DNA from 3 places in the Sphingobium sp. AntQ-1 genome. Region 1 is predicted to be linked to each of the others. Evidence: riboswitches for the same ligand, from Rfam matches in the RefSeq annotation. Region 1 holds a riboswitch; each other region holds the start of a gene.
The links. Region 1 has a riboswitch for cobalamin ahead of sphantq_RS20240 (TonB-dependent receptor plug domain-containing protein). Riboswitches for the same ligand answer to the same signal wherever they lie in the genome.
Positions count from the first base shown of each region.

Region 2: it holds a riboswitch for cobalamin, as region 1 does, so the genes downstream of both, sphantq_RS06430 (TonB-dependent receptor plug domain-containing protein) here and sphantq_RS20240 (TonB-dependent receptor plug domain-containing protein) in region 1, are expected to answer to the same signal.
Region 3: it holds a riboswitch for cobalamin, as region 1 does, so the genes downstream of both, sphantq_RS20845 (CbtB domain-containing protein) here and sphantq_RS20240 (TonB-dependent receptor plug domain-containing protein) in region 1, are expected to answer to the same signal.

Region 1 is NZ_CP117159.1:296,441-306,676, reverse strand. It holds gene sphantq_RS20260 (histidine phosphatase family protein) at 1-384, opposite strand, end outside; gene cobT (nicotinate-nucleotide--dimethylbenzimidazole phosphoribosyltransferase) at 381-1,397, opposite strand; gene sphantq_RS20250 (DUF1636 domain-containing protein) at 1,394-1,801, opposite strand; gene sphantq_RS20245 (hypothetical protein) at 1,801-2,337, opposite strand; gene sphantq_RS20240 (TonB-dependent receptor plug domain-containing protein) at 2,364-4,304, opposite strand; cobalamin riboswitch at 4,453-4,643, opposite strand; gene sphantq_RS20235 (cobyrinate a,c-diamide synthase) at 4,655-5,962, opposite strand; gene sphantq_RS20230 (GMC family oxidoreductase) at 6,068-7,675, opposite strand; gene sphantq_RS20225 (PQQ-dependent dehydrogenase, methanol/ethanol family) at 7,684-9,873, opposite strand; gene sphantq_RS20220 (NAD(P)H-binding protein) at 9,870-10,236, opposite strand, start outside.
Region 2 is NZ_CP117158.1:1,298,809-1,309,044, reverse strand. It holds gene sphantq_RS06460 (LysR family transcriptional regulator) at 1-731, shown strand, start outside; gene sphantq_RS06455 (NAD(P)H-dependent oxidoreductase subunit E) at 830-1,282, shown strand; gene sphantq_RS06450 (formate dehydrogenase beta subunit) at 1,279-2,880, shown strand; gene fdhF (formate dehydrogenase subunit alpha) at 2,877-5,723, shown strand; gene sphantq_RS06440 (formate dehydrogenase subunit delta) at 5,734-6,039, shown strand; gene fdhD (formate dehydrogenase accessory sulfurtransferase FdhD) at 6,068-6,880, shown strand; cobalamin riboswitch at 6,950-7,163, shown strand; gene sphantq_RS06430 (TonB-dependent receptor plug domain-containing protein) at 7,329-9,176, shown strand; gene sphantq_RS06425 (ABC transporter substrate-binding protein) at 9,213-10,022, opposite strand; gene sphantq_RS06420 (FecCD family ABC transporter permease) at 10,106-10,236, shown strand, end outside.
Region 3 is NZ_CP117159.1:420,518-430,753, reverse strand. It holds gene sphantq_RS20875 (response regulator) at 1-378, shown strand, start outside; gene sphantq_RS20870 (ATP-binding protein) at 375-1,742, shown strand; gene sphantq_RS20865 (DUF3325 family protein) at 1,739-2,059, opposite strand; gene sphantq_RS20860 (PepSY-associated TM helix domain-containing protein) at 2,056-3,564, opposite strand; gene sphantq_RS20855 (ketohydroxyglutarate aldolase) at 3,561-3,866, opposite strand; gene sphantq_RS20850 (CbtA family protein) at 4,250-4,972, opposite strand; gene sphantq_RS20845 (CbtB domain-containing protein) at 4,982-5,209, opposite strand; adenosylcobalamin (AdoCbl) riboswitch at 5,258-5,342, opposite strand; gene sphantq_RS20840 (histidine phosphatase family protein) at 5,367-6,065, shown strand; cobalamin riboswitch at 6,027-6,279, shown strand; gene cobW (cobalamin biosynthesis protein CobW) at 6,537-7,571, shown strand; gene cobN (cobaltochelatase subunit CobN) at 7,571-10,236, shown strand, end outside.

The DNA of each region.
Region 1 (10,236 bases):
GGCGATCGCCTCACCGACCCGCGCTACCAGCGCAGACCAGCGCTCGCCTCCGGGGGGCGGACAGGCATCGGGGTCCGCGTAGAAATGCGTCAGGGCCGCCTGGTCCAGCATCGCCGGATCGGCGCCATCCCATGCCCCGAAATCCAGCTCCCGCCAGCGCGGGTCGGTCCGCGACGCGATGCCGCGCTGCGCAGCGATGGCGGTCGCCGCCTGGCGCGCGCGCGTCAGATCGGACGATGATATGACTTCCACCTCCAGCGTATGGGCGCGCGCCACGCAGGCGGCGATGCCTGCATCGGTGGCGGGCCAGTCGGCATGTCCCAGCAATCGCCCGGTCAATTCGGGCGCCCCATGTCGCATCAGATGGAGCAGCGTGCCGCTCATCCGCCCGCCGACACGCCCGCATCGGCGAAGGTCGCCATCTGGTCATGCGCCGCCAGCGCGGTGCGGATCACCGCCACCGCCACTGCGCCGCCGCTACCCTCGCCCAACCGCATGTCGAGGTCGAGCAATGGCCTCAGCCCCAGCCGGTCGAGCAGCCGCCCGTGACCCGCCTCGGCGGATCGATGTCCGGCAATAATATGATCGGTGATCGTAGGCATGGCCACCGCCAGCGGCGCCAGCGCCGCCGCACAGATGAACCCGTCGAGCACCACCGGCACATGACGATGCCGCGCCGCCAACATGGCACCGGCAATGGCGACGATCTCCCGCCCGCCAACCCGGCGCAACGTCTCGAACGGCGTCATCGGGGCGTCTGCGTGATAGGCCATGGCGAGTTCGACCACCTGTCGCTTCATCGCCAGGCCATGCGCATCGACACCGGTCCCCGCGCCGACCCATTCCCTCGCGCTGCCGCCAAAGCTGCGCTGGCACAAAGCCGCAGCGGCGGTGCTGTTGCCGATGCCCATCTCGCCCAGCAGCAGCAGGTCCAGGCCCGGATCGACCATGTCCGCGCCGCAATTGAGCGCCGCCAGACAATCCGCCTGGCTCATCGCCGCAGCGACGGTGAAATCCTCGGTCGGGCGGTCGAGGTCGATCGGCACGACATGCAGATCCAGCCCGGCTGCGCCCGCCAGCGCGTTGATGGCGGCCCCCCCTGCGGCGAAATTCGCGACCATCTGCGCCGTCACTATGGGCGGAAAGGCGCTGACGCCATGCCGCGTCGCGCCATGATTGCCCGCAAAGACCGCTGCCCGGCCGCGATCGATATGCGGGCGCGCGCGCCGTTGCCAGCCGGCCAGGAAGATGGCGATCTCCTCCAGCCGACCCAAAGATCCGGCCGGTTTTGTCAATTGCCCCTGACGCGCTGCGGCAGCGGCGCGGCAGGCCAGGTCGGCCCGCGGCAGGGACGCCAGCGCGTCGTCGAACGCCGCCTCGGTGGGAAACAGGCTCATGTGGCGACGAACCCGGCAGGCGGCAGACGCACGATGAAGTGGCCCTTCACCCCTTGCGGCCAGTCGGCATAAGGCACCTGGCCATGGGCGCTCGCGGCATGATGCGCCGCATAGTCGAGGATCGCGCGCGCGGCATCCTCGTCAGGCGTAAAGCGCCCCAGCACATAACCGATCTTCCCCGGCGCCCGCAGATGGACGGCGCAATGGTCGGAACAGGCGAAGAGGCAGGGCATGTCCTGCACCGCCACCCCGTCATAGCGGTCCGACCCGGCCTTCACCCGGCGCAGCGCCTCCGCCAGCCGCGCACCGCCGCGCACGCCATCGGCATCTTCCCGCTGCCCCGGCGAGTGGCGGCAACTGCTGCACACCACCACCGCCGGACCATCCTCGACCGCGCGCAACATCAGGCGGTCGCCGCACGGCGCAGCCGGCCGCTGCGGTCGGCCAGATGCTGCAAGGCCGGCAGGCCGGCCAGGATCATGGCGTAGCGCCCGAACTGCCGCGCCATTACATCCGGCGCGAAGGCCGCCCAGCCGGAATCGAGCGCCCACGCGCCCGCCAGGACGGCCATCTTGAACGTAGCGAACGCTGCCCCATAGGCCACGACCAGCCGCACCGCCGGATGCGCGTGCGGCAACAGGCGCGCCGCACCATCCGCGCCGAGCAGCGACGCGATCGCCGCCAGCGCCATGGTCCCGGCCCAGACGCCATTCTCCACAGTCGTTTCATAGCCCAGCAGGCAATAGCCCACCCCCTGCGACACCGCCCAGGCCGCGAGCATCAGGATGATGCCGTCCTGCCGGCGGACATGCAACGCGGCCAGGGCGGCCAGGGCGGGGAAAGGCGTGGCGCAGGCCAGCGCCAGAGTGGTTATGGTGCTGGCCAGCGTCATCAATCCGATCCAGAGATGGCGGGCGGCGGCAGGGGGCAGGCTGTCCATGGTCATACGCTCCTTGTCAGGGGGGATCAGAACCGCGCCCGCAGGCCAGCATGAATGCTGCGGCCCAATTGACCGTAGCGCCGCGCGGTTTCATAATATTCGTCGAACAGATTTTCGACCCGGCCGAATAGCGTCAGCTTGCCCATGACCGGCATTTCGGCACGCAAATCCACCAGCGTGTAGGCCGCGTTGACCAGTGGCGCGACCGTGGCGCTGGTGCGCGCGGTGTCGAGCGCCTTGCCCGACCAGCGCACCGCCACGGCGGTACTCAGACCGAACGCCCAGTCGTACCGCGCTGTCGCATTGGCCGCATGGCGCGGTCGCCGCGCCAGTTGGTTGCCATAGTTCAGGCCCGGCGACCGATCCTCCGCGGACACCCAGCTATAATTGCCGTCGATCGTCAGCCGACCGACATGGGCGACGCCGGCCAGTTCCAGCCCGTGCGCCTCGCTGCGCTGGACATTGGCATAATAGCCAAAGCGCGGCGTCGTCGTGCCCGGCGCATAGCAGAGCGGCGGCCGGTTGGTCGTCGGACAGCCATTATAGGTGATGAGATTGTCGGTGCTGCGATCGAACCAGGTCGCCGACAGGATCAGCGCATGGTCGAACAGATGCTGTTCGATGCCGGCGTCCCAGCCATGGGCCTTTTCGGGGACCAGGGCGGTGTTCCCATAATCGCTGTAGAGCTGGTAGAGCGTCGGCGCCTTGAAGCCCTCGCCATAGCTCGCCCGCAGGATCGTGCGGTCCTTGACCAGCGCCCAGGCCGCGCCCGCACCGAAGACCGTGTTGCCGCCAAAGGTCGAATGATGATCGTAGCGCACTCCGCCATTGACGGTCAGGCCGGCCAGCGGCTCGACGCTCAGTTGGGCATAGAGGCTGTCGATATCGGCAGACCCGCGGGTCGTGGCGTAGGCAGCCAAACTATCGGAAGGCGAAGCCGTGCGCATCCGCTGCTCCTCGCGCTCCGCGCCGAAGGTCGCGGTCCAGCCCTGCGCGATGGTGAGCACGCCCTGATATTCGTAGCGCTTCGTCTCGCCTCTGGCGGTGAAACTGGTCTGACGCAGTTTGCGGGCGGGATTGACGTTGTCGCGCAGCGTCTCGCTGCGGCTGAAGGACAGGCGATTGCGCAGCGCACCGCCGAACAGATCGGCGTTGAGGCCGGCGTAGCCGATCCATTCCTCGACTTCCGAATATTCGGGGCTGTCGGGAATGGCGCCGGCGCTGTCGATATCCGTGCGCCCCTTGGCATAATAGCCGCGCATATCGATCGACACGCCCGGCGCCAGCGCGACGCCCAGACGCCCGTTGAGCGTGCCGTTGGTGTAGCCGTCCTTCTCCTTGGCGCCAAAGCGCGGGCTGATCGCCGAGATGCCCTCCGTCGTGAAGCGGCTGCCCGCGACCTGCCAGTCGATCGCGCCCTGTCGTCCGCCCAGCGCAGCGCGGGCGCTGACGGTATCGCGCGATCCCGCCTCGATATCGAAGCTGCCTTCGATCGGGCGTTCGGCCCGTGCGGTGACGATGTTCACCACGCCACCAATCGCCTGGCTGCCCCAGAGGATCGACTGTGGACCGCGCAATATCTCGATCCGGTCGGTATCGCCGGTCATCAGCGTCGCGAAATTATAGCCGCCGCCGGTCGAGGACGGATCGGCCAACTTCACGCCGTCGATGACCAGCACGGTCTGGTCGGCCTCCGCGCCGCGAATGCGGATCGAGGTCGCCGTGCCATAGCCGCCATTGCGGGTGAAGCTGACGCCCGGCGTGCGGATCAGCAGGTCGGACACCACCAGCGCCTGTGCGGCGTCGATCGCCGGCTTGTCGATGATGGTGATGCTCGACGCCACCTGTTCAATCGCCTGCGGCTGGCGCAGCGCGGTCACGATCACATCGCCCGCATCATCGGCCCAGGCCGGCGTGGACAGGCCCGCTAGAATGAAAAGGCCGCTCTTTGAAATCCAATGCATCATAATCCCCCAGTCGTTGACAGGACCGGGCGGACGCGACGCGGTGGCGATGCAGGGCGCACGCGCACGACATCGCCACCGTGCGAACCCGCACGGTCAGCTTGTCGTTGCGCGAGGATATCCTCGTTCGACCGGCACACCCTGTCCGGACGAAGAACGACCGCGACAGGCAGGTCTCCTGGCTTGCGGGTCAATGCCGTATTCGAAGCGCCTTCTCGGGATCATCGATTCCAATGGCTTGTGCCTCGATGGCTCGCCGCTCACAGTTGCAGGGGCAGCCGGGGTCTTTAACCCCGTTCCCTTTTGATCCCCTTGCGGGGAACCTGACGCGCAGCCGCCCTAATCGACTTGGATCAGGCGATCAAGTGGAAGAAGCCACCGGTCACCTGGCCCGCGCGGTGGCCCGCCGGAGGAAGGGCCTGCCCCTCCGCATCGGCCATGTCGGCCAGCGGCTCGCCCTCGCTGGCGGTGATGCTGGCATAGTGGAACTCATGACCCAGCAATAGCTGCCCGACAGAGGCGAAGCTGGCGCCCTGCCGCAGCCGCGCGCTGCGATAGCCCAATGTTCGGCGCCTGCGCGCAAAACTGGTATCCATCGGCAACAGGCCCGCCATCGGGTGGACGACGCCGTCGCCATCCTCCAGCGTGCGGCCCAGCACCATATAGCCGCCGCATTCGCCATGCACCGGCCGGCTCTGCGCAAAGGCGCGCAGGCCGCTCAGGAACTGGCCATTGGCCGCGATCCGCGCAGCATGGAGTTCGGGATAGCCGCCGGGCAGCCAGCAGGCATCGCAATCGGCGGGCGGCGATTCGTCCGCCAGCGGAGAAAAGAATCGCAGCTCCGCGCCGGCCGACCGCCACCAATGTACGATATGGGGATAGAAGAAGCTGAAGGCGGCGTCCCTGGCGACGGCGATCCGCTGCCCCGGTGGCCGGATGCCGGGCGGTTGCGCCGGCACGTCTGTCGTAGCGCCGGCCGCCGCCTGGATCGCATCCAGATCGCATTGCGCCGTCACCCGCGCTGCGATCGCGTCGATTCGCCGTTCCAGTTCCTCCGTTTCGCCAGCCTGCACCAGTCCCAGATGGCGGGACGGCATGGCCAATCCCTCGTCCGTGGCCATCGCACCCAGCAGCGGCAGGCCGATACGCGCGAACCCATCCTCGATCATGCGGACATGGCGCGTGCTGGCCACCTTGTTGGCGATCACTCCGGCGATGGCCGGCGCGCCGGGAAAAGTCGCGCAGCCATGCGCCACCGCCGCCACCGTCTGCGCCGCTGCGCGGGCATCGACGACCAGCAGCATCGGCCAGCCCAACAGCCGCGCCACATCGGCCGACGCGCCCGAACGACCCGGCGACCGTGCGCCGTCATAAAGGCCCATCGCGCCTTCCGCGACGACGAGTTGGACAGTTGTAGCGACGTGCGCCGCCAGCCCCTGCAGCATGGTCGGCGCCATGGCGAAGCCGTCCAGATTGACCGAGGGCCGGCCAGTCGCGGCTTCGTGAAAGGCCGGGTCGATATAGTCGGGTCCGCATTTGGCGCCCTGCACGCTCAGGCCGCGATCGGTGAAGGCGCGTTGCAGGCCGATCGTCACCATCGTCTTGCCCGCGCCCGACGCCGGGGCGCCGATCACCAATCCCGCGCCCAGTCGCGGCGTCACGACGTGCGCCATACCGGCAAGGGGGCGATGGCATCCACGAGGAGGGCGGCGCGATTCGGTGTCATGCCCGCCTTGTGGCAAAGCAGGCCCCGCGCCGCCAGCGCCTCAATGGCGGCGGAGGCGCCTCAGCAGATGATCCGCACCCTTGTCGCCGATCATGATCGCGGTGGCGTTGGTATTGCCAGCGGGAAGGCTGGGCATGACCGAGGCGTCGGCGACCCACAGCCCCTCGACGCCGATGACGGCCAGATCGGCATCGACCACCGCCAACGCATCGTCGCGCACGCCCATCCTGGCCGTGCCGACCGGATGATAGAGCGGGATCGACGCCATCCGCACATAGTCCCGCAACTGATCGGGATCGGTCAGTGCCGCGCCGGGGCGTAGCTCCCCCCTTATATGTGTCGCAATCGGTGTCTCATGCAGGATGCCGCGGGCGATGCCGATGCCCTCGACGATCTGGTCGACATCATCGTCGCTGCCCAGTTGCCGATGCTCGATTTTCGGCGGCGCGAAGGGATCGGCGGAGCGGAGACTGATCCGCCCCCGATGGCTGGGCCGCATCAGCCCGACCAGGGTGGATACGGACGGCGTCTTGCGCAGCATCAACCGGCCCTGTTCATCGAAATCGAATGCGAAGGCGGCGAAGCTGATCTGGAGATTGGGCGCGGGCAATTCCGGCCGGCTCTTCACGAAAGCCTGCGCATGGCCGATCGCAGTTGTCAGCGTGCCACGCCGCGACAGCGCATAGCGCAGCAGCTGCCATGCCCCGCGCAAGCCCCGCGCGTCGCTGTTGAGCGTTCGCGCATCGACTTCGTTGACGACATGGGTGCCGACATGATCCTGAAGGTTGCCACCAACGCCGGGGCGATCGCACACCAATTCTATCCCATGGGCGCGCAGATGATCGGCCGGGCCGATACCGGACAGCATCAGCAGGCGCGGCGTGTTCATCGCGCCCGCGCTCAGCACCACGCCATGACGGGCGCGCAGCGTCTTTTCGACGCCGTCCTGCCAATAGACGATACCGACTGCGCGTCCTGCCTGGATCAGGATGCGCAGCAATTGCGCGTCCAACATTATGGTCGGCGCCTTGCCGCCGCGCCGCTCGTGCAGATAGCCGCGCGCCGCCGAACAGCGCGTGCCGCCTCGCTGCGATACCTGCACATAATCGACGCCCTCGGCATGTTCGCCATTCAGGTCCGCTGATCGGGGGATGCCCGCCGCCTGCGCCGCCGCAATCCACTGGTCGGTGATCGGATAGCGCGCGCGCCCTTCGGACACCGCGATCGGACCGCCGGTGCCGCGCCACTGGTCGGCGCCGCGCTCATTATCCTCCATGCGCCGGAAATAGGGCAGGACCGACTCATAATCCCATCCCGCCGCACCCTGCCGTGCCCATTCGTCATAGTCCCAGCGATGGCCGCGGATGAACATCATGCCATTGAGCGCGCTGCCGCCGCCCAGCATCTTGCCCGCCGGCCAGATGTCGGCCCGGCCACCCAGCGACGGGTCCGGCTCGACCTGATGGCACCAGTCATAAGCCGGATTCTGCACGATCGCGCTGGTCAGCGCCGGGACGCGCGATCGCATATGCCGATCGGTCTTGCCCGCTTCGACCAGGGTGACGAACAGGCCCGCATCGGCCAGCCGCCCGGTCATCGCGGACCCGGCCGAACCGCCGCCCACGACGATGATGTCGGTATCTTCCATGGTCGTTCCTAGAAATTGGACATGATGGCGGCGCTGGGCGCGTCAAGCGGCTTGCCCGCCGCCTTCAATTTCAGTTCCCGCTCCCGCAACGGCCCCTGCTCGGCGATCAGCCAGGCGTGGATGGCGTCGGCATCTTCGGCGCTCAGCAAGTCGTCCCAGCGCGGCATCCCGCCCGGCAGCAGCAGGCCGTCGCGGACGATCTGGTTGAACACGTCATGCGTCCCCGGCAGCATCCGGCGCAGATCGGGCGCCGTGGAGCGCAATTGGTTGCTGTGGCAGATGGCGCAGTTCTGGAAGAACAGCCCCTGCCCCTTGGCGATCATCGCAGGCGTCACGCCAGCCTTCTGCGCGGGCGGCGCAGAAGCGACCTCCGCAGGCGGCAACGCCGTCGGCGGCGGCACCGGGCCGCCATCCAGCTTGAAAACCAGGATGCGGTTGGCGTTGCCGTTGCGATAGGCCGCCGAATAACGCGGGACATAGCCCCAGCCGCCCCCGCCGAAACCGGCCGCGACCGCGACATATTGCACGCCCTTCACGCGATAGGTCATGGGCGCGGCCATGATGGACGTGCCGGTATCGATTTCCTTGATCAGCTTGCCAGTGTCGGCGTCGCGGACGATCAGCTTGCCGCCGATCGTGCCATGGACGATGAGGCCCGACGCAGTGGACAGCATCCCCATCCGGTCCTGCCAGCCCTCGGTCGGGACCGCCCAGCGCGCCTTGCCGGTCAGCGGATCGATGGCGCGCAACTCGCTGCTATAGGGCTTGTCCTTCACCCACTGCATTTCGGGCAGCTTTTCAACCTGCTCGCGGATCGCGGGCGGCAGGGTGGGAAGCACCGCCTCCAGTTGCGGCGTGAAGATGAGGGTCGTCTGGACGTTGAGCGCCTTGGGCCGCCGCGCCGCCGCCGGGGTGCCGGGCGGGACAGTGAACATGAGGTTCCCCATGTCCAACACGGAGGCGTAATAGCTCTTCCGCTTGGCGTCGTAGGCCGCCGGATACCAGTTGCGCGCGCCCGCCGAGGCCGGGAAGATGATGCGCGGACCGTTCCAGAAGTCGGTGCGGTCCGGCGTCATCTGCGGCACGCCATCCTTGTCGAACCCTTTGGTCCAGTTGGTGCGCACCAGCGGATTGACGCGCAGCGGCTTGCCGGTTTCGCGATCCAGCACGAACAGATAGCCGTTTTTGGGCGAATGGAGGATGACCGGGCGGACCTTGCCGTCCACCTCCATGTCGGTCAGCACCATCGGCTGGGTGGCGGTAAAGTCCCAGCTGTCGCCGGGCGTTTCCTGATAATGCCATTTCACCGCCCCGCTCTTGGCATCCAGCGCGACGATCGAGGAGAGATAGAGGTTCGCGCCGCCCTTGGGCGATCGGGTCGCGATCGAATAGGGGCCGCCATTGCCGACGCCGATATAGACGGTGCCGAACTTGGGATCATAGCTGATCGCGTCCCACACGGTGCCGCCACCGCCAATATCCCAGCGGCTATTGGCGTCCCAGGTCTTGAGCGCGACATCGAGCGCCTTGTCCTCCTGCGGCCCCTTGGCCGGATCATGGGGCACGGTGAAGAAGCGCCAGGCCTGCGTGCCGTCGGCGATACGATAGGCGGTCACATAGCCGCGCACGTCATATTCCGCGCCGGCATTGCCGATGATGACCAGATCGCCTGCCACTTCGGGCGCGCCGGTGCTGGTATAGCCCCGGCTGTGATCGACGACCGTGTCAGTCTTCCAGAGGATCTTGCCGGTCTTCGCGTCGAGCGCGTAGAGCATCCCGTCAAGCGCGCCGACCATGACCTTGCCATTCGCGAGCGCGACGCCGCGATTGGCCTGGTCGCAGCAGGTGGAGCGGTTCGCCTGCATGTCCACCTCCGGCTCGAAGGTCCAGAGCGGCTGGCCGCTCGCGGCGTCGAGCGCATAGACGCGGCCAAGATTGCCGCTGCTATACATGACGCCGTCGACCACCACGGGCGTCGCTTCCTGCACGCGGTTGGTATTGAGGTCATAGGACCAGGCGAGGCCCAGCCGTCCGGCATTGCCCTTGTCGATGTCGGTCAGGCGCGAATGGTGGCTGCCCCAGACGTCGCCGCCGGTATAGGGCCAGTCGTCGCCCGCGCCGCTGTCGCCACCCGGCCCGCTACCCGCACAACTCGCCAGCGCCAGCAGGCCTGCAATCGCCAATAACGATTTCTTCACAGCGGCCAGCCTTCCTTGTGCGCCAGCATCACATCGCGCAGGCTTTTGGGCTTGCGGCCGGTGATCTTCTCGACCCAGTCGGTCTTTTCCGCAAAATAGCCCTCGCGGATCGACTGGCCGAATGTCACCATGTCGTCGCTCGACCAGGGGATCGGCCCGTCGGGCGCGATATCGGAGGCATGGCGCGGCGCGCCCAGCGCATCGAAATAGGCGAACATCGCGTCGTCATCGACCGGATCGACCACGATCGGCTTGCCGGCGATTTCGCTGGCCATCGCCATCGCCTGCGGAATGGTGATGAGGTCGGGGCCGGTCAGCACATAGGCCTGATTTTCATGACCCGGCTGGGTCAGCACGCCGACC
Region 2 (10,236 bases), on a different replicon from region 1:
CCGCGGAGGGAGAGGCGATATTGCCATGGGCGCGGCAATTGGTGGCGGCGGCCGAGGCGCTGGGGCAGGCGGCGGAGACGGCGCGCGGGCCGTTGAGGGGGGAACTCAGATTGGGCGCGATTCCGGCGGCGATGCCCGCCATCGGATGCCTGGTCGCGGCGATGCAGGCGCGGCATCCGGGTTTGAACGTGTCGATCCGGGCGTCGACGTCGCGCCAGATCGAGCGCGATCTGGCGGCGTTCGAACTGGATGCGGGGTTAACCTATCTCGATTTCGAGCCGCCCGCCCATGCGCTGTCGGTGCCGCTCTATGTCGAGCGGACGATGTTGGTGAGCGCTGTCGATGGCGTGGTGGTGCCCGATCCGCTGGACTGGGCGGGGTTGGCCATATTGCCGCTCTGCCTGCTGCATCAGGGGATGCAGAATCGGCGGATTCTGGATGCGCGGCTGGCCGAGCGGGGGCTGGCGCTGCGGCCATTGGCGACGGCGGACAGCTATGTGGCGCTGCTGGGGCTGGTGCAGCAGGGGCGGCTCTGCTCCATCATTCCCGACAGTCATGCGACCTTGCTGGACGGACTGAGTTGGGCGCGGACCCACGCCATGCCCCAGACGGACGAAGGCAGCCGGGTCGGGGTGATCGTGTCCGACAGCGCGCCGATGGGGCCGCTGGCGCAGGCGGTGCTGGGGGTCGCGCGCGAAATGCGCCTGCCGCCGGGCTTTCGAACAGCGTGATAGGCTTTTTCTATCAAAGATGGACGACTTCGATTTGACCCGCTGATGGCCGGGGCGCAGGATCGCACCCAAAATTCGGGCCAGAAGGCAGGGTAGAAATGGAAGAATTTATCGGCGCATGGACCGCGCGCCACGGCGCGACGCGCGACCGGCTGTTGCCGCTGCTGCACGCGATGCAGGAAGAGGCCGGCCATATCGACGATGCGTGGGTGCCGGCGATCGCCAAGGCGCTGAACCTCAGCCGCGCGGATGTGCATGGGGTCGTCACCTTCTACCATGATTTTCGCCGGGTCGCGCCGGGGCGGCATGTGGTGAAGCTGTGCCGAGCCGAAAGTTGCCAGGCGCGGGGCGCCGCGGCGATCGAAAAGGCGGCGGCGGAGCGATTGGGCGTGGCGATGGGCGCGACGCGGGCCGACGGGCAGGTCGCGCTGGAGCCGGTTTATTGCCTGGGCCTGTGCGCGATCGGTCCCAATGCGCTGGTCGACGGACGGCCGGTGGCGCGGATTGATGCGGCCGCGCTGGAGCGGATCGCACTGGAGGTGGCGGCATGACGCGCGTGTTTGTGAGCCGCGACATGGCGTCGGTGGCGCTGGGCGCGGACGATGTGGCGCGGGCCTTTGGTGATGCCGGGTGCGAGGTGGTGCGAACGGGATCGCGCGGGCTGTTCAGCATCGAGCCTCTGGTCGAGGTGGAGACGGACCTGGGGCGGATCGGCTTTGGTCCTGTGGGACCGGGCGATGTCGCGGCGGTGCTGGACGGCGCGCACGCGGCGCGGTTGGGGAAGGTGGAGGACCTGCCTTTCTTTGTCGGGCAGCGGCGATTCACCTTCGCGCGGTGCGGGGTCATCGATCCGCTGAGCCTGGCGGATTATGCGGCGCATGGTGGCTGGCAAGGATTGGGGACGGCGCGGGCGCAGGCGGTGCAACAGGTGGTCGATACGGTCAAGGCGTCGGGGCTGCGCGGGCGCGGCGGTGCGGGGTTCCCGACCGGGATCAAGTGGCAGACGGTGCTGGACGCGCCTGCTGACGAGAAGTTTATCGTCTGCAATGCGGACGAGGGCGACAGCGGCACCTTCGCCGACCGGATGCTGATGGAGGGCGATCCCTTCTGCCTGATCGAGGGGATGGCGATTGCCGCTCATGCGGTCGGCGCGCGGCATGGCTATATCTATATCCGGTCGGAATATCCGTTCGCGATCGCGACGATGCGCGCGGCGATCGCGGCGTCGGCGCACATCGTCGCGCCCTTCATGCTGGAGGTGCGCGAGGGCGCGGGCGCCTATGTCTGCGGCGAGGAGACGGCGCTGCTCGATTCGATCGAGGGCAAGCGGGGGCAGGTGCGGGCCAAGCCGCCTTTGCCGGCGTTGCAGGGGCTGTTTGGCCGGCCCACGGTCATCAACAATGTGCTGAGCCTGGCGGCGGTGCCGTTCATTCTGGCGCAGGGGGCGGATGCCTATGCGGCGGTCGGGTTCGGCCGGTCGCGCGGGACCATGCCGGTGCAACTGGCGGGTAATGTGCGGCATGGCGGGCTGTATGAGGTCGGTTTCGGCATCACGCTGGGTGAATTGGTGAACGATATCGGCGGCGGCACGTCGAGCGGGCGGCCGGTGCGGGCGGTGCAGGTGGGCGGGCCGCTGGGCGCCTATTTCCCGCCGAGCATGTTCCATCTGCCGTTCGACTATGAGGCGTTCGCGGCCGCGGGCGGGTTGATCGGCCATGCCGGGATCACGCTGTTCGACGATAGCGTGGACATGGCGCATATGGCGCGCTTCGCAATGGAGTTCTGCGCGGCGGAAAGCTGCGGCAAATGCACGCCTTGCCGGATCGGATCGACGCGCGGCGTGGAGATTATGGACCGGATCATCGGGGCGCGGGACACGTCTCACCCTGAAGATAAGGGGAAGGTTTCGACAGGCTCAGCCCGAACGGGGGAGGGCTATTTGGATAGGGCGCTTTACTCGCGGGCACCGAACCGGATCGATGTGTCGATCGAGGCGCAGACCAGCCTGCTGCGCGATCTGGCCGATACGATGAAATATGGGTCGCTCTGTGCGCTGGGGGGCTTCACCCCTTATCCGGTGCTGAGCGCGCTCGATTATTTTCCCGAAGATTTTGGTGCGAGTGCGCCGATCAAGGAGGCCGCGGAATGAGCTTCAACCGCGAAACAGATCATGGTACGCCGCCGGCGATCTCCACTGGCAAGTCCGTCACCCTGACCATCGACGGGCAGAGCGTGACCCTGCCCGAAGGCACCAGCATCATGCGGGCGGCGTCGCTGACCGGCGGGTCGATCCCCAAGCTGTGCGCGACCGACAGCGTGGAGAGTTTCGGCTCCTGCCGCCTGTGCCTGGTCGAGGTAGAGGGGCGCAATGGCTATCCCGCATCCTGCACCACGCCGGTCGTGGACGGCATGGTGGTGCGGACGCAGACCGAGCGCCTCAAGCAATTGCGGCGCGGGGTGATGGAATTGTATATCTCCGACCATCCGCTCGATTGCCTGACCTGCGGCGCGAACGGGGACTGCGAATTGCAGGATCAGGCGGGCGCGGTCGGCCTGCGCGATGTGCGCTATGGCTATGACGGCGCAACCAATATGGGGCAGGCGAAGGACCAGTCTAACCCCTATTTCGACTTCGACCCCAGCAAGTGCATCGTCTGTTCGCGCTGCGTGCGGGCGTGCGACGAAGTGCAGGGGACGTTTGCGCTCACGATCGAGAATATGGGCTTTGCCTCCAGGGTGTCGGCGTCGCAGGGCGAGGATTTCCTGGGGTCCGAATGCGTGTCCTGCGGGGCGTGCGTGCAGGCTTGCCCGACCGCGTCGCTGATCGAAAAGGCCGTAGTGGAGATCGGCACGCCCGATCGCGCCGTCGTCACCACCTGCGCCTATTGCGGCGTGGGTTGCACGTTCCGCGCGGAAATGCGGGGCGAGGAACTGGTGCGGATGGTGCCGTGGAAGGACGGCAAGGCCAATCGCGGCCATAGCTGCGTCAAGGGCCGCTTCGCCTGGGGCTATGCCCAGCATCAGGACCGTATCCTGAACCCCATGATCCGTGCGTCGGTGAGCGAACCGTGGCGCGAAGTGTCGTGGGACGAGGCGATCGCTTATACCGCGAGCGAGTTTCGCCGGATTCAGGCGAAATATGGGACGCGCAGCATCGGCGGGATCACGTCGAGCCGGTGCACCAATGAAGAAACCTTTCTGGTTCAAAAATTGATCCGGCAGGGGTTCGGCAATAATAATGTCGATACTTGCGCGCGGGTTTGCCATTCGCCGACCGGCTATGGGTTGAGCCAGACGTTCGGGACGTCGGCAGGGACGCAGGATTTTGACAGCGTGATGGCGGCCGACGTCATATTGGTGATCGGCGCAAACCCGACCGACGGGCATCCGGTGTTCGCCAGCCGCATGAAGAAGCGGTTGCGGCAGGGCGCGAAGCTGATCGTCATCGACCCGCGCCGTACCGATATGGTGCAATCGCCCCATATTGCGGCGGAGCATCATCTTCCCTTACGGCCCGGCACCAATGTCGCGATGCTGACCGCGATGGCGCATGTCATCGTGACCGAGAAGCTTTATGACGAGGCGTTCATTCGCGAGCGCTGCGACTGGGACGAATTTGCCGATTGGGCGGAGTTCGTGTCGGAGCCAGCGCGCTCGCCAGAGGCGATCGAGCCATTGACCGGCGTGAAGGCGGACGAGGTGCGTGCGGCGGCGCGGCTCTATGCCACCGGGGGTAATGGCGCGATCTATTATGGGCTGGGCGTCACCGAACATTCGCAAGGTTCCTCCACCGTCATGGCCATCGCCAACCTGGCCATGGCGACCGGCAATGTCGGACGCGAGGGCGTGGGCGTGAACCCGCTGCGGGGGCAGAATAATGTGCAGGGCGCTTGCGACATGGGCAGTTTCCCGCATGAATTTTCGGGCTATCGCCATGTGTCCGACACCGCGACGCGCAGCATGTTCGAGCGGGCATGGGGCGTGGCGCTGGACGCCGAGCCGGGATTGCGCATCCCCAACATGCTGGACGCCGCGACCGACGGGACGTTCAAGGGGCTGTTCGTGCAGGGCGAGGATATCCTGCAATCCGATCCCAATACCCATCATGTCGCAGCCGGGCTGGCGGCGATGGAGTGCGTGGTGGTGCAGGATCTGTTCCTGAACGAAACCGCCAATTACGCCCATATCTTCCTGCCCGGATCGACATTTCTGGAGAAGGACGGCACCTTCACCAACGCGGAACGGCGCATCCAGCGGGTGCGCAAGGTGATGGCCCCGCTGAATGGCTATGCCGACTGGGAGATCGTGCAGTTGGTGGCGAACGCCATGGACTTGGGCTGGACCTATGGCCACCCGTCCGAAATCATGGATGAGATTGCCGCACTGACCCCGACCTTTGCCGGCGTGCATTATGACCGGCTGGAGGCGGAAGGATCGCTGCAATGGCCGGCCAATGACGCAGCGCCCGACGGGACGCCGACCATGCACATAGACGGCTTTGTGCGGGGGAAGGGCAAGTTCGTCGTCACCGACTATGTGCCGACCGACGAGAAGACCGGACCGCGCTTCCCGTTGTTGCTGACGACGGGGCGGATATTGTCCCATTATAATGTCGGGGCGCAGACGCGGCGGACCGCCAATACCGCCTGGCACCCGGAGGATCGGCTGGAGATGCATCCGAGCGATGCGGACAATCGCGGCCTGAAGGACGGCGACTGGGTGACTTTGCGCAGCCGGGCTGGGGAGACGACGCTGCGCGCGCTTGTTACCGAGCGGGTCGCGCCGGGCGTGGTCTATACGACCTTCCATCACCCGGAGACGCAGGCGAACGTCATCACCACCGACTATAGCGATTGGGCCACCAACTGCCCGGAATATAAGGTGACGGCGGTGCAGGTGATGGCGTCGAACGGGCCGAGCGACTGGCAGCAGGATTATGTGCGGCAGGCGCGCAACAGTCGCCGCATCGCGCCGTTGGAAGCGGCCGAATAGGGAGGCGGATATGAGCGATGATATCCATGTCATGTCCACCGAGGACCGCCTGCTCTATATGGCGCACCAGATCGCGCGCAATCTGGCGATGATGGGAGACGCGAAGGCGACGGAAGCGCTGGCCGAGCATCTGACCCGTTTCTGGGACCCGCGGATGAAGGCGCAGATCGTCGCCATCGCGCAGGACCAGCCCGACCGGCTTTCGCCGATGGTGGCGGCCGCCGTCGCGCGGATGGCGCGGGGTCGGGCGGCGCCTGATGTCGACGCGACGCAATTCAACGCGGTGGACGAGACGGGCCATTGCGACGCCGGTTGAGCGGCGCGCCGTCCACCGCTACGCCCTGATGATGGAAGACGCCGCCGCCAGCCCCCTGACATTCGATCGTCTGACCCCGGACGGCCGGACGCAGGCGATCGCCCGCGCGCTGGCGGAGGAAGTGCCGGTCGCGATCGAATTTAACGGCATCGGCTATGCGGTGCTGATGGCGACGCCGAGTGACATTGGCGATCTGGTGCTGGGCTTTGCGCTGGCCGAGCGGCTGATCGGGCCGGGCGATGCGGCGTTCGATGTCGACACGCATCGTACCGACCAGGGGATCGTGGCGCGCGCGACATTGCCGCAGGACCGCACCGAGGCCTTGCTGGAGCGAGTGCGGCATCGTGTGTCGGAGTCGTCGTGCGGCATGTGCGGGATCGAAAATCTGGAGCAGGCGATAAGGCCGCTGCCCAAGGTGACGGCGGTATCGCGGGCGGACCCCGCCGCCATCTTTCGCGCATTGGGGGGGCTGTGCGATCATCAGCCGTTGAACGCGGCGACCGGGGCCGCCCATGCCGCCGCCTGGGTCGGCGCGGATGGCGCGATCTTGTTGGTGCGAGAGGATGTCGGGCGGCATAATGCGTTCGACAAGCTGATCGGGGCGATGGCGCGCCAAGGAGACAGGGCACGGGCGGACTGGGACGGCGGTTTCGCGCTGCTGTCGTCGCGCTGTTCCTATGAACTGGTGGAGAAGGCGGTGCTGAGCCAGTGCCCGATGCTGGTCACCATTTCCGCGCCGACGCGATTGGCCGCGACTCGCGCGGAGGCGGCCGGCCTGCCGCTGGTCGTGCTGGCGCGGGGCGATGCGCTGTTGCTGCGCGGCCACAGGCTGTTGCCCTAAACCGGCGACGGCTTGGCATTGCATCCGCTTTCCCCTACAGCGCGCGGCGCAGGGGCGGCTTGGCTTCCCCTGCGAGATGATCGCGCCGGTGCCCCGTCAGGGGCTTAATCGGGAATGCGGTGCGGGCGTGCGAGCGCCCAATTCCGTGGCTGTCCCTGCAACTGTAAGCGGATAGTGCGATGCATATGGTCGAAAGACCGGCCACTGGACCGATGTCCGGGAAGGCTATGCATTCGTGCTGCGACCCGCGAGCCAGGAGACCTGCCGGCGCTTGGTCGCTCTTGCTTTGGTCCAGGGGATGGCCGGGGCACGGTGGTTTTCCGTCGAGCGACGCCATGCGGCCGGGGCCGCATCGGGTTGTGGACGGGATATGGCGCCATCCCTTGCCTCTGCCTGACCGCGTTGCGGACGCCCCAGCCCAAGTCGCACCGGCGCCGGGGGGTTATATATGCTGAAAACAGGTATTTCTCTGGTGGCGCTGATCGTAGCGACGCCGGTTCTGGCGCAGGATGACCAGATCGTCGTCACCGCCACGGGCATCGCGCAGTCGCGCGACGAGGTCGGCCAAGCGATCACCGTGATCGACGCGGAGACGATCAAGACGCGGCAGGCGATCGATGTGGTCGACCTGCTGGCGACGACGCCGGGCGTGCGCTTCAACCGCAACGGATCGACCGGCGGGGTGACCGGCGTGTCGCTGCGCGGCGCGGAAACGACGCAGACTTTGGTGCTGATCGACGGGGTGAAGGTCAACGATCCCAGCGGCATCGGTGACGGTTATGATTTCGGGCCTTTGCTGACCGGCAATATCAAGCGGATCGAGATATTGCGCGGCTCCAACTCGGTAGTGCATGGCAGCCAGGCGATCGGCGGCGTGGTCAATGTGATGACCGGCGTGCCGGCTGAAGGGTTTGGCGCGAACGCATCGGTGGACTATGGCTATAGCGATACGCTGAACGCCAAGGCGGACGTGTCGGGCACCAGCGGCATCGCCGCGGGCGGGATCGGCGCGGCCTATTTCCGTACCGACGGCATTTCGTCGGCAGCCGGGGGCACGGAGCGCGACGGGACCGAGAATATCGCGGCCAACGCGCGGCTGACGCTGAATTTCACCGAGGCGCTGAGCCTGGACCTTCGTGGCTATTATATCCATGCGGACATCGACTATGACAGCTTCTTCGGCGCGCCTGCCGACAGCAGCGATGTGAGCAAGCTTGACCAATATGTCGGCTATGCGGGCCTCAACCTGGCGCTGCTGGATGGCAAGCTGACCAATCGCGCCGCCGTCACATATCTGCGCAACGACCGCGACTATTATTTCGTGCGCGGCACCGATCCCGATTATGGCTATTCGGGCACAAATCTGCGGTTCGAATATGAGGGCGTCTATGCGCCGGTCGAGCAGGCCAAGCTGCTGTTTGGCTATGAGCATGAACGGCCCGACTATGATTTCTTCGGCTTTGGCGACACGGCGAGCGCGAAGATCAATATCGACAGCGTCTATGCGCTGGCGATCGTCAAGCCCTTCGCAGGCCTGGCCGTCACCGGCGGCGTGCGCCATGACGACCATAGCCAGTTCGGCGGGGCGACGACCTTTGGCGCGAACGCCAATTATTCGCCCAATGGCGGCGCGACCAATGTGCGGCTGAGCTATGGCGAAGGATTCAAGGCGCCTTCGCTCTATCAGCTATATGACATCTATAGCGGCAATACAGCGCTGCGGCCGGAGCGGTCGAAAAGCTACGACATCGGGTTTGACCAGAGCCTGGATGGCGGGCGGGCGATGCTGTCGGTTACGGCGTTCCGCCGCGACACGCTCGACCAGATCAATTATGATTCCTCGCTGCCACCCTTTGGCGGTTATAATAATCTGGACCGCACCCGCGCCAAGGGCGTGGAAGCGTCGATCGCGCTGAAGCCGGTCGATGCGCTGACCGTCACCGGCAGCTACAGCTATGTCGATGCGCGGGATCGGTCGGCGGGGTCGGCCAACTATGGCAATCGCCTGGCCCGCCGCGCCGCCAATGCGGTGAGCGTGTCGGCCGACTATGTCTGGTCGTTCGGCCTGTCGACCGGCGCGACGGTCACGATGGTGGGCGACAGCTTCGACAATGCGGCCAATACGCGGCGGCTGGACGGCTATGCGCTGGCCGGGGTGCGGGCCTCGATGCCGCTGGGCGCGCATCTGGAAGTCTATGGTCGCATCGACAATCTGTTCGATGAGACGTACCAGACGGCCTATGGCTATGGCTCCTATGGCCGCGCTGCCTATGGCGGCGTGCGTGTTCGCTTCTGATCGACAGGCAAGGGGGCGGGCGTGATGCCTGCCCCTTCAGCGCAGCGCGTTCAGTCGCGCCATGATGGTGCGCGCCGCCTGCACATAGGCGGGGCCGCCGCACACGGTCCAGCTTTGCGGCAGGCTGATGCGCGGAACGGCGGCGAGCGCGGGATGGTGCAGCATTTCGGTGCCCTGATCGACCACGCGGTCGGTGGCGCTTTCCACGATCAGCCAGTCGGGCCGCGCCGCCACCATTTCTTCCAGCGGCACTTGCGCCAGCGGCGGTTTGCCGAGTTTGGCGGCGAGGTTGGTGAGGCCGACGCGGCGCATCAGATCGTCGATCAGCGTGCCGGTGCCGGTCATATAGCCGCGCCGCTGATAATAGGCCGCGACGCCGCTGTGTTTGGGGCGAGGAAGGGCGGCGAGGTCGCGGTTCATGGCCGCGATCAGTCTTTCACCGCGATCGACATGCCCGATGGCGCGCGCCATCTGGCGGATCTGGTCGAGGATCGCGGCATAGCTGTCGGCGCTGGCGAGGCCGAGCGTGCGCCACTGGCCCGGCGGCGCGCCCGCTACCGCATTCGGGCCGATCGGGAAACCCAGGATCAGGTCGGGGCGGATCGCCAGCACTTCCTCCGCGGGACGGCGCAGCGTGCGGAAACCGCGCGCTTTGATCGCCGCTGCGGAGAGTTCGGGATCGCGGGCGTTGCTGCTGAGCGCGGCGATCTGGGTCGGATCGGCGAGGGCCAGCAGATATTGGTCGGCGCAGACGTTGAGCGACACGATGCGGCGCGGGGCGGCCGATGCGGACGTGCCGGCAAGCACGAGCAGGGCGGTTGCCGCGATCATCAGGGGGCGGATCATGGAAGCGTGTTGAATCCAATAGCGGGACTTGATTCCGCCTTCGCAGGAACACGCGGCATTGCCAACCGCCAAGGCGCGCGCAAGTGACCGCGCGCCGCCATCATCCGTTGCTGATCCCCGGCTTGCTGCTGCTGGTCTTCGGCACCGCCTTCGGCTCCGTGCTGCTGGGCGCGGTGGCGATCAGTCCAGCGCGCGTCTGGGCTGTGCTGACCGG
Region 3 (10,236 bases), 120 kb from region 1:
CTGGTGCGCATCCGCAACTTGCTGCGCCGCGCGCGCAACGGGCCGGCCGCGCGCACCGGTGCGATGCGCTACGCGCATATCGGTCCCTGGCGCGTCGATCTGGTGCAACGCCGTCTGGTCGCGCCCGACGATCGGCTGGTGATGCTGTCGTCGGCCGAATTTCGACTGCTCAGCCGTTTCATTGACGAACCCAATGTCGTGCTGGACCGGGAGACATTGCTGCCCGAACGCCGCGCCACCGCCGCCTTCGATCGCTCGATCGACCTTCAGATCAGTCGTCTGCGGCACAAGCTGTCGAGCCTGCCGGGCGGCGAGGATCTGATCCTGACGGTGCGTGGCGAAGGCTATGTCCTGGCCTGTTCGGTCGATCATTCATGATCCGCGGGATCGCCGGCCGCGCCCGCGCCTTCTTCCGGTCGATGGCGGGGCAGATTTTCCTGATCCTGACGCTCGGCATGTCGGTCGCCGCGATTGTCGCGCTGCTGGTGGCGGAACAGACGCGCCGCCACGATTTCGAACGGGTGCGCCGCCAGCGCGTTCTTGCCAGCGCCATCGACGTCGCCGATCGTTTCCGCCGCGACCCCCGGCGCATCGAAAAGATGATGGCGACGCACAGCATCATCGGCGCGGCGCCTGCGCCCGAAGGCATCAGTCTGAACGAGCCGGACGGCGATCTCCAATCGCTTCTGCGCGCGCGCCTTGGTCCGCAATCGCAGCCCGAAGCGGGACAGGTGCCGGTCGGCCTTTGCTTCCCCGACCGCTACAGGTCGAAAGAACTGGTCGCCGGGCTGATCGACGCGCCACGCCCGGACTGTTGGGTGGTGCGCTATACCGATGGAACCGGCCAGCGCCGGGCGATCGCGCTCAGCTTCCCGCGCATCGCCAAACCGCCCAGCACCATCTTCAATCCGCTTTACCTGATCGTCATCGTCGCGGCCTCGGCGGGTCTGGGCATCCTTGTCGCCCGCATCGTGGCTACGCCGCTGCGGCGGCTGGAACAGGCGGCAGAGGCCTTTTCCGTGTCGCTCGACCCGGAGGAAATTCCCGAACGCGGGCCGGAGGAGGTGCGCGCCGCCCTGTCCACCTTCAACCTGATGCAGCGCCGCGCGCGGGCGGGCTTTGCCGAACGGACGCAATTGCTCGCCGCGATCAGCCATGATCTCCAGACGCCCTTGACCCGCCTGCGGCTACGCCTGGAACTGGTCGAGAATGAGGAATTGCGCGCACGCCTGTTGCAGGATCATCAGGCGATGCAGACGCTGGTGCGCGAAGGGCTGGACCTCGCCAGCAGTATCGAGGCGCGCGAGGAATGGTCGGCGCTCGACATCGATTCGCTGCTGACCAGCATGGCGGAGGATGCCGAGGAACTGGGCGCGCCCGTCCGGTTCCGCAGCGGGTGCGGCGGCACGGTGCGGGTAAAGCCCAATGCGCTGACCCGCTGTATCGCCAATCTGGTCGACAATGCCGTGCGCTATGGTGGCAGCGCAGAGATTAGCTGCGCGCGATCGGGCGGCAGGCTGCTGATCCATGTGCGCGATCATGGCCCCGGCATCCCGGTCGACCAGCTCGACCAGATGTTCGAACCCTTCACCCGCGGCGCCAGCAGCCAGCCGGGCGGGCGTCATGGCACCGGCATCGGCCTGACCATCTGCCGCTCGCTGGCGATGAGTTTCGAAGCATCGGTGCGCCTGCGCAATGCCGATGATGGCGGCCTGATCGCCACCATCGACATGAAGGCCTAAACCAGCAATCCGGCAACCAACATGACGGCCGCAACCGGCACGCCCGCCCGCGCCACCGCCGGACGGTAGGTCATGCCCAGCACCACCACGCCGCCCAGCAGCGGCAACAGCCCGATCCAGGCGATCAGCGCCATGCCGACATCGGCCCACAACATCAGGCTGAGCAGCGACAGGCCCAGCAGCGTCCACCCGGCCAATTCCAGATGACCGACAAAGGGACGCCGCTGCCATGTAGTGAGCAGAACCGGCCGATGTCGCTGCATCCGCCCCGCCAGCGCGAACAAAGCAAGGTAAAGCAGACCGATGGTGAGCGTCATGCCGGCGCCATCCGGCGGCGAACCGGGGTCGGCGCGCTGCGGCGGCGCAATTGCTTCCAGACCAGCAGGCCCAGCGCGACCGCAGTCGCGGTCAGCAGCATATTGCCCGACAGGATCATCACATCCCCCGCCCAGATCGGTCCCAGCGCAGCGGCGAGCGCGCATAGCAGCGCCAGCAGTCCCAGCAGGAGTGGCCAGCCCAGCGCAGGTGGCAGGACCAGCCCCAGCAGCAGCGCCGCGCCCGCGCTCCACAGCGCGACTGCAACCTCCTGCTGCGCGCGTTCCGCCAGGCCCAGCGGCAACAGCCGATTGGCGATCAGGAAGGCCGCCATGCCGATCGGCACGCCCACAAGGGCACCGACGTTCAACCGCTCCAGCAGCCGGTTGCCGATCGACAAGGGCGCGCGTTCCCGTCGCTTGACGATCCACAAGATCATGCCGCTCGCGATCGCCAAGGTCAGCATGGCGCCGCCCAGAAAATAGAGCCAGCGCGTTAGCAGCGGGGCAAAATGGGCCATGTGCAGGCCGTAGATGGTCTGATAGGCGCGCACGCCCGCTCGCTTTTCCGTCCAGGCTTTCAGCACCTTGCCGGTCGCGCCGTCGAAGCTGATCTCTGCGGGCAGAGTGCCGATCGCGCCCACCTCGACCGGATAGATGGTCACCACCGCGGCGGCATCGCCGGGGTTGAAGATATAGACCCGACCCACCGGCGCACCGCCAAAATAGCGCTGCGCCTGCGCCAGCATCGGCCCGACCGGGGCCAGCGGCGCCTTGGTCCCGCTCGCTTCCCGGCTGACCGTGCCGGGGGTCAGGTCGCTATAGAGCGTCGCCACATCCGCGCCATAGCCGGCCGCAATCCCCCAGGGCATGTTGAGCGACGCCAGCGTCAGCAGCCCGGTAAAGGTGATCATGATATGAAAGGGCAGGGAGAGCACGCCCAGCGCATTATGCCCGTCCAACCACGATCTTTGTCCCTTGCCGGGGCGGAAAGTGAAGATGTCCTTGAAAAAGCGCTTATGCGCGATGATGCCCGTGATGATCGCCACCAGCATCAGCATCGCCGCCAGCGACGCCAGCCACCGTCCCCAGGGATAGGGCAGTTCCAGCTCGAAATGCAGGCGGTAGAAAAATTCCCCGCCCAGCGTGTCGCGCGCCACCGGCGCACCGCTCACCGGATCGAGCGCCCGGCTCATATAGGCGCCGCCGCTGTCATAATTGGCGTTGACCACATTGGATCGGCCGTCGGGTGCGGACAGATACCAGCCTGCCGATCCGGTCGTATTGGTCGACAGCCACTCGGTCGCGGCCGTGATCGCGCGGACCGGATCGGCCTGTCCGCTGATTTCCGGGCGCATCCAGCGGCTGATCTCCGGCTTGAACACGGCCAGCGTCCCGGCCAGGCAGATGATGAAGAGGATGTGGCCAAGTAGCAGCCCGGTCCAGCCATGCAGCCAGGTCATCGCCTGCCGCGCCCCATCGCGCACCATGGCGCTCGTCCCGCTCATGCCGGTTGCCCTGCGATCCAGGCCACGCCGCTCAGCGCCAACGCCGCCAGCACCACGCCCGCGACCGCGCGCCACGGCCCCTGCGCCAGAAAGGCCCAGATGGAGACGCCAGGCGCGATCAGATAGGCGATCATGGTGGCAAAGGTCACCGCCTCCACCCGCGCCATCGGCAGGGTGCGCGCCAGCGCTGCGGCGCCCAAGGCCGCCACGCCATAGGCGCCGACCGTCCCGGCGATGGTGCGCAAAGCGACATTGGCGCGGTATCGCCAGCGGCTCGCCCGATAATGGATGGGCGGGGCCATCGGAACACTCCTCGTCAAAACGATGACCGGATTATCCGACGCGCATCATGCAAGTCAATCGCATTAGCAGCTTACGCGCATAATTTTCCACAACGCAAAGGCGTCCCCGGCGCCCCGCCCAATTTGGGCCTGCGCGACCAGATTTTCGCGCTTCGATGCGCGGTGCCATTCGCGCCGGGCGTCGCTCATTATCTGCCCGCGCGGCTCCGCGCGATGCCGTCCAGCGTCAGCGTCTCCGCCAGCGATCCTCGATCATGCGCCGCGCCGTCAGCAACCTTTCGCTGTCGGCGCGCGACAGCAGCGCATCCTGCCCGATCGGCACGATCGACCGCCATTGCGACAGCATGATCGTGCAGATGCTGGCGACATAGATATTCCCAGAGCTATGGGCGCGCCATCACCCGTTCCGCCGCCAGGCCAAAGACGATTCCGATTGTCGCCCACAACAGCAATTGGGTCGCGATCGAGGCCAAACGGAAGTTCCACAGCAGGGTCGCCGGGAAATCAGCCGGCACTTCATCGACGCTGGGCAGCAGATACTGGCCCAGCACGACCATCGCGCCATAGGCTCCCACCGCAATCAACGTCGCATCGATGCCCGGACGGGATAGGGCCAGCACGCTTCTGATCTTGGCAGCGATCACCGCCCCGCCCACCGACAAGGCGATCATTGCGAAATAGGCGGCGGTGCGAAGACCCACCGTTTCATGCTTGCCCACGGCCGGCGGCGTCTGCGGATATTTGATTCCCGGCACGATGACCACCAGGAAGATGGCGATTCCGCTGAGCAACAGGGCGAAGCTGCGTGGACCGAAGCGGCCAAAGCGTCCATAACCATAGGCGAATATGAGCGCGAAAATCCCGCCGACCGCCGCGCCGTAGAGCGCCAGCGCGGTCAGCAGACCCGCGCCCTTCTGCGTCGCCCGGCTTACCAGTTCCGCTTGTTCCCCATCCGAAGGCATGTCCATATGATGCACTACATGTGCGTTCTCGTGGCCGATGGCGAGGTCGATATGCGGCTCCGCAATCACGCGGGCGAACATCGTCGCGATGAGGGCCGCCAGAATGCCGGCCAGCATTCCGCGCCACAACAGGCTCTTGGTCATCGCCTGGGATCAGTGGCAGGGAAAGCCGAGAAGATGGCGGCCGTCATGCACATATTCATGCACATACATGCCGTCGAACAAGGCGACGGCGCCCTGTTCGGTGCTGACGAAATAAAGGAAAATAAGCGCAATCAGTGTGCCGAACACGGCCCATGGTGCGATGTCCTCGATCGGGATGGCGGAACCGCCCTGGACGGGAATGAAATGGTCGTCGAACAGTGCGGCAGTCGTTGACATAACCCAGACTCCTATAAGGGATTGCGCGTCCCGCGAGAGATTGTTCGTTCAGGAAGAAGGTCTGGCTCTCGACCTTTTACGTCGATAACAGTGGCGCGACCGCGCCGGAATCTCACCGGCTTCTTCTTCCTGATGCCCGCGCTGTTTAGGGTGCGCGATGGCGCGACGTCAACATGTCTTGGAGGTTCCGCTGTCCACATCCCTCCTTCTCCTATGCGCGGCGTCCACGCCGTCCAGCCGGGTCGGCGGCTTCCCGGCGCTGGACGAGGGCCTGGACGCACGCGGCGCGCATGATGCCGCCGCCTGCCGCCTGCCGCCGGGTTTCGACAACCATGTCCTTTGCAGCCCGTCCCGCGCCGCCGCGCAGACTGCCCAGGCGATGGGGCTGGATGCCTCGGTCGAGGTCGCGCTGGTGGACATGGATGCCGGGCGCTGGTCGGGCCGGTCGTTTGCCGACCTTTTCGCCGCCGAACCGGCCGCCCTGTCCGACTGGATCGCCGATCCGACGCAGGGCACCGCGGATGGTGAGACCATGGAATCGGTGCGACAGCGGGTAGGCGGCTGGCTGGACGGAATCGCGCAGTCGCCCGGATGCATCTGCGCCATCAGCCATGCCATGACGATCCGCGCCGCGCTGGCGCACGCGCTCGGCTTTCCGCTCGTGACGACGCCTGCCATCGACATTGCGCCGCTATCGACCGTTCGCCTGTCCTTCAACCGCATCTGGCGGCTTCAGGCGATCGCACCGCACTCAGGGCTTGCGGACGGCCCCGGCAGCCGGTATCGCCGACCGCATCCGGGGAGCCGCAAGCCCCCTTCGATGACTGATCGCGCCGGTTCCCCGCAAGGGGATTAAAATGGGAAGGCGGTGCGGGTGGCAGTCCCTCGACAAGGGCGCTCATCCAAATCCGCAGCTGTCCCTGCAACTGTAAGCGGCGAGCGCGATGCACATCGCTCCCTTTCCAGGGGAGCAGCCACTGGGCCGGACGCTAAATCCTGCGAGGCCTGGGAAGGCGTGCATCAAGCGATGACCCGCGAGCCAGGAGACCTGCCGGCGTCTGGTCGCTCTTGCTTTGGTCCAGGGGATGGCCGGGGCACGGTGAACGCCGTCTGAGCGACGAACCCATGTGGCTGGGGCCGCATCGGTGCGCGCTGACGGGCTCCATGCGCCTGCTCGTCGCCGCGCATCGACCGTTCGTTCGCGTCCGGCACGCCCCCGCCGAGATATCGCTCAGGTGCAGCGGGGGTAGACATGGCCATCATCAGGCTCGGCGATGCCGATCGCCCCTTCGCGCATGAATCCCATGGCGCTTGAAGGAGAAGAAGCGTGAGCAAGATCCCGACCACCGTCATCACAGGCTTTCTGGGGGCGGGCAAGACGACGTTGATCCGGCATTTGCTGCACAATGCCAAGGGTCGCAGGCTGGCGCTGATCGTCAACGAGTTCGGCGATGTTGGCGTCGACGGCGCGCTGCTGCGCGGATGCAATGACGACGCCTGCCCGGAAGACGATATCGTCGAACTGGCCAATGGCTGCATCTGCTGCACCGTGGCCGACGATTTCCTGCCGACCATGCTCAAGCTGCTCGACCGCGCCAATCCGCCAGACCATATCATCATCGAAACGTCCGGTCTGGCGCTGCCCAAGCCGCTGGTGAAGGCGTTCCAGTGGCCCGACATCCGCACCCGCGCGACCGTGGATGGCGTCGTGGCGCTGATCGATGCGGATGCGGTCGCCGCCGGGCGCTTCGCCACCGACGAAGCCGCGCTGGCGCTGGCGCGGGCGGCCGACCCCTCGCTCGACCATGACAGTCCGCTGGAGGAACTATACGAAGACCAGCTCGCCTGCGCGGACCTCGTCATCCTCAACAAGGCCGACATGGTCGATGCTGATGCGCTGACCCGGATCGAGGGCGACATAGGCAAGGATATCCGTAGTGGGGTGAAGATCGTGCGGACCGATCATGGCGCGATCGATGCCGGCGTCGTGCTCGGCCTGTTCGCCAAAGTCGAAGAGGATATCGATGCGCGACCCTCGCACCATGACGGCGACCCCGATCATGACCATGACGATTTCGACAGCTTCGTCGTCACCGGCGGCGAGATTACGGGCGTGGATGCGCTGGTGCAGGCCATGGCCCCGTTGATCGAGGCGCATGATGTCCTGCGCATCAAGGGCATGGTCGCCATCGCCGATCGCCCGGCGCGCCTGGTGGTCCAGGCGGTCGGTCCCCGCATCCAGCATTATTTCGACCGCGCCTGGAAGGCGGAGGAGTCGCGCCTGTCACAACTGGTGGTGATCGGGCAGAAGGGGCTGGATCAGGCCGCCATCGACAGCGCCCTTCGCGCGGCCTTCGCCTGATGCATTTGCTGGCCGCTACGCCGGGAACCGTTTCCAACGGCGACGAGGCGATCGACCTCGATCAATCGCCGGGCGAGATCGTGTTCCTGACCGTGGCGGACAGCGAGCTGGCCTGTTTCGCCCAGGCGGCGGCCCTGCTGGGTGAGGATGCGCCGTCGATCCGGTTGGTCAACCTGCTGCAGCTCAAACATCCCTATTCGGTCGACCTCTACGTCGAAAAGGTGATCGCCCATGCGCGTTTCGTGTGCATCGTACTGCTGGGGGGCAAGAGCTATTGGCCCTATGGCGTCGATGAAATCGCGCGGGTTGCGCGGGAAAAGGGCATCGCCTTTGCAGCGATCGCCGATGGCCGGGAACCCGACCCGTCGTTGGACGCCGCCGCGACGCTGCCGAAGGCGATCAGCGAGCGGCTCCGTGACTATCTGCGGCAGGGCGGCGTCGCCAATGCGGTCAGCTTCCTGCGCCATGCCGCGCGGCTGATCGGTGCGGATGTAGGCGTGCCGGACGATCCCGTGCCGATCGCGGACGCCGGCTTCTATCTGGCCGGCATGAAGCGGCCGACGTTGGATGATGTGCGGACAGGATGGCGCGCGGGACAGCCCGTCGCGCTCCTCTGCTTCTATCGCGCGCTAATGATCGCCGGTACGCTCGATGCCGTCGAAGCGCTGGTCGCCGCGCTGAAGGGACGCGGGCTGAACGTCGTCGCCGTTCATGTGCGGGCGCTGCGCGAACCCTTCGCGATCGACTGGCTGCACGGGCTGATCGGCGCGATCCGGCCCGATATCATCCTGAACGCCACGTCCTTCGCCGCCTCCTCGCCCGGCGACAGGCGAACGCCGGCCGTCCTCGAAGCAGCGGATTGTCCGATCCTGCAGACCGTGTTCGCGGGCGTCGAGCAGGCCAACTGGGCCGACAGTCCGCGTGGCCTTGGTCCTCGCGACCTGGCGATGAACGTCGCTCTGCCGGAAATAGACGGGCGCCTGTTCACCCGCGCCGTCGCCTTCAAGGCGGCCGAGCGTTTCGATGCCCGGACCCAATGCGGCATTGTGGCGCCGCGCGTCTCGCCCGATCGCGTTGCCTTCGTCGCCGATCTTGCCGCCAATTGGGCGGCATTGCGGCGAACGCCCGCCTCGGATCGGCGCGTTGCGCTCATTCTCGCCAACTATCCCAATCGCGACGGTCGGCTAGGCAATGGCGTCGGCCTCGACACGCCCGCCAGCGCGGCCGCCATTCTCTCTACCCTGGGTGAAGCGGGCTATCATGTCGGCGATGCTCCTGTTGACGGCGCGGGACTGATGGCGATCCTGCTGGGCGGCGTCACCAACGCCCGTGCGTCGCTGGATCGCCTGCCGGAAATCCGCCTGCCGATCGGCGATTACCGCCTGCGGTTCGACGCGCTGCCAGCAGCGGTGCGCGAGGCGGTGATGGCGCGATGGGGCGTCCCTGTGGACGATCCTTTCGTGCGTGACGGCGCCTTTCATCTGCCCGCCCATCGCTTCGGCCATATCGTCGTCGCGGTCCAGCCGGCGCGCGGTTACAATATCGATCCCAAGACCAGCTATCACGACCCGGCTTTGGTCCCGTCCCACGCCTATCTGGCCTTCCACTTCTGGTTGAACCATGATTTCGGCGCGCAGGCGGTCATCCATGTCGGCAAGCATGGCAATCTGGAATGGCTGCCGGGCAAGGCGCTGGCCCTGTCCGACAGCTGTTTCCCGGAAATCTGTGCGGGGCCGGTGCCGCAACTCTATCCTTTCATCGTCAACGATCCGGGCGAGGGGACGCAGGCGAAGCGGCGCATCGGCGCGGCGATCATCGATCATCTCACCCCGCCGCTGACGCGCGCGGAAAGCTATGGCCCGTTGAAGGCGCTCGAAGCGCTGGTCGATGAATATTATCTCGCAGCCGGCATGGACCCGCGCCGCATCCAGCATCTGAAAGCCGAAATTCTCGATCTCGCCCGGTCGCAAGGACTGGACGCTGATGCCGGGGCCGTCGGGGATGGCGACGACGCGCTCGCGGCTCTCGACAATTATTTGTGCGAATTGAAGGAGATGCAGATACGCGACGGGCTGCACATCTTCACCCGGTCGCCGACTGGCCGATTGCGCACCGACCTGCTCATCGCTCTGTCGCGCACCCCGCGCGGCTATGACGACGCGGGCCAGGCATCCTTGCTCCGCGCTATGGCCGACGATTTGGACCTTGGCTTCGATCCGCTCGATTGCCGGATGGGCGACGGCTGGACCGGCCCCCGACCGGCCGTGCTGGCAGCGGTGAGCGATGCGCCCTGGCGCAGCCATGGCGACACGATCGAACGGCTCGAACTGCTGGCCGTCGCGCTGGTCGAGGGTGCGACAGCGCCCGGCCCGGCGTCGCAGACCGTTATGCGTTCGCTGCTGGGCGATCTCGCCGGCCGCGTGGACCGTTGCGGCCCCGCCGAAAAGGCTGCGCTGCTGGCTGGCCTGGACGGGCGTTTCCTGCTGCCCGGCCCCTCCGGCGCGCCCACGCGCGGGCGCCCCGACGTGCTGCCGACCGGCCGCAACTTCTATTCGGTCGACACCCGGTCCGTGCCAACCGCCACCGCTTGGGAGCTTGGCCGCCGCTCCGCTCAACTAATGGTGGACGATTATCTCCAGCGCGAGGGCGAATATCCAAGGGCCAT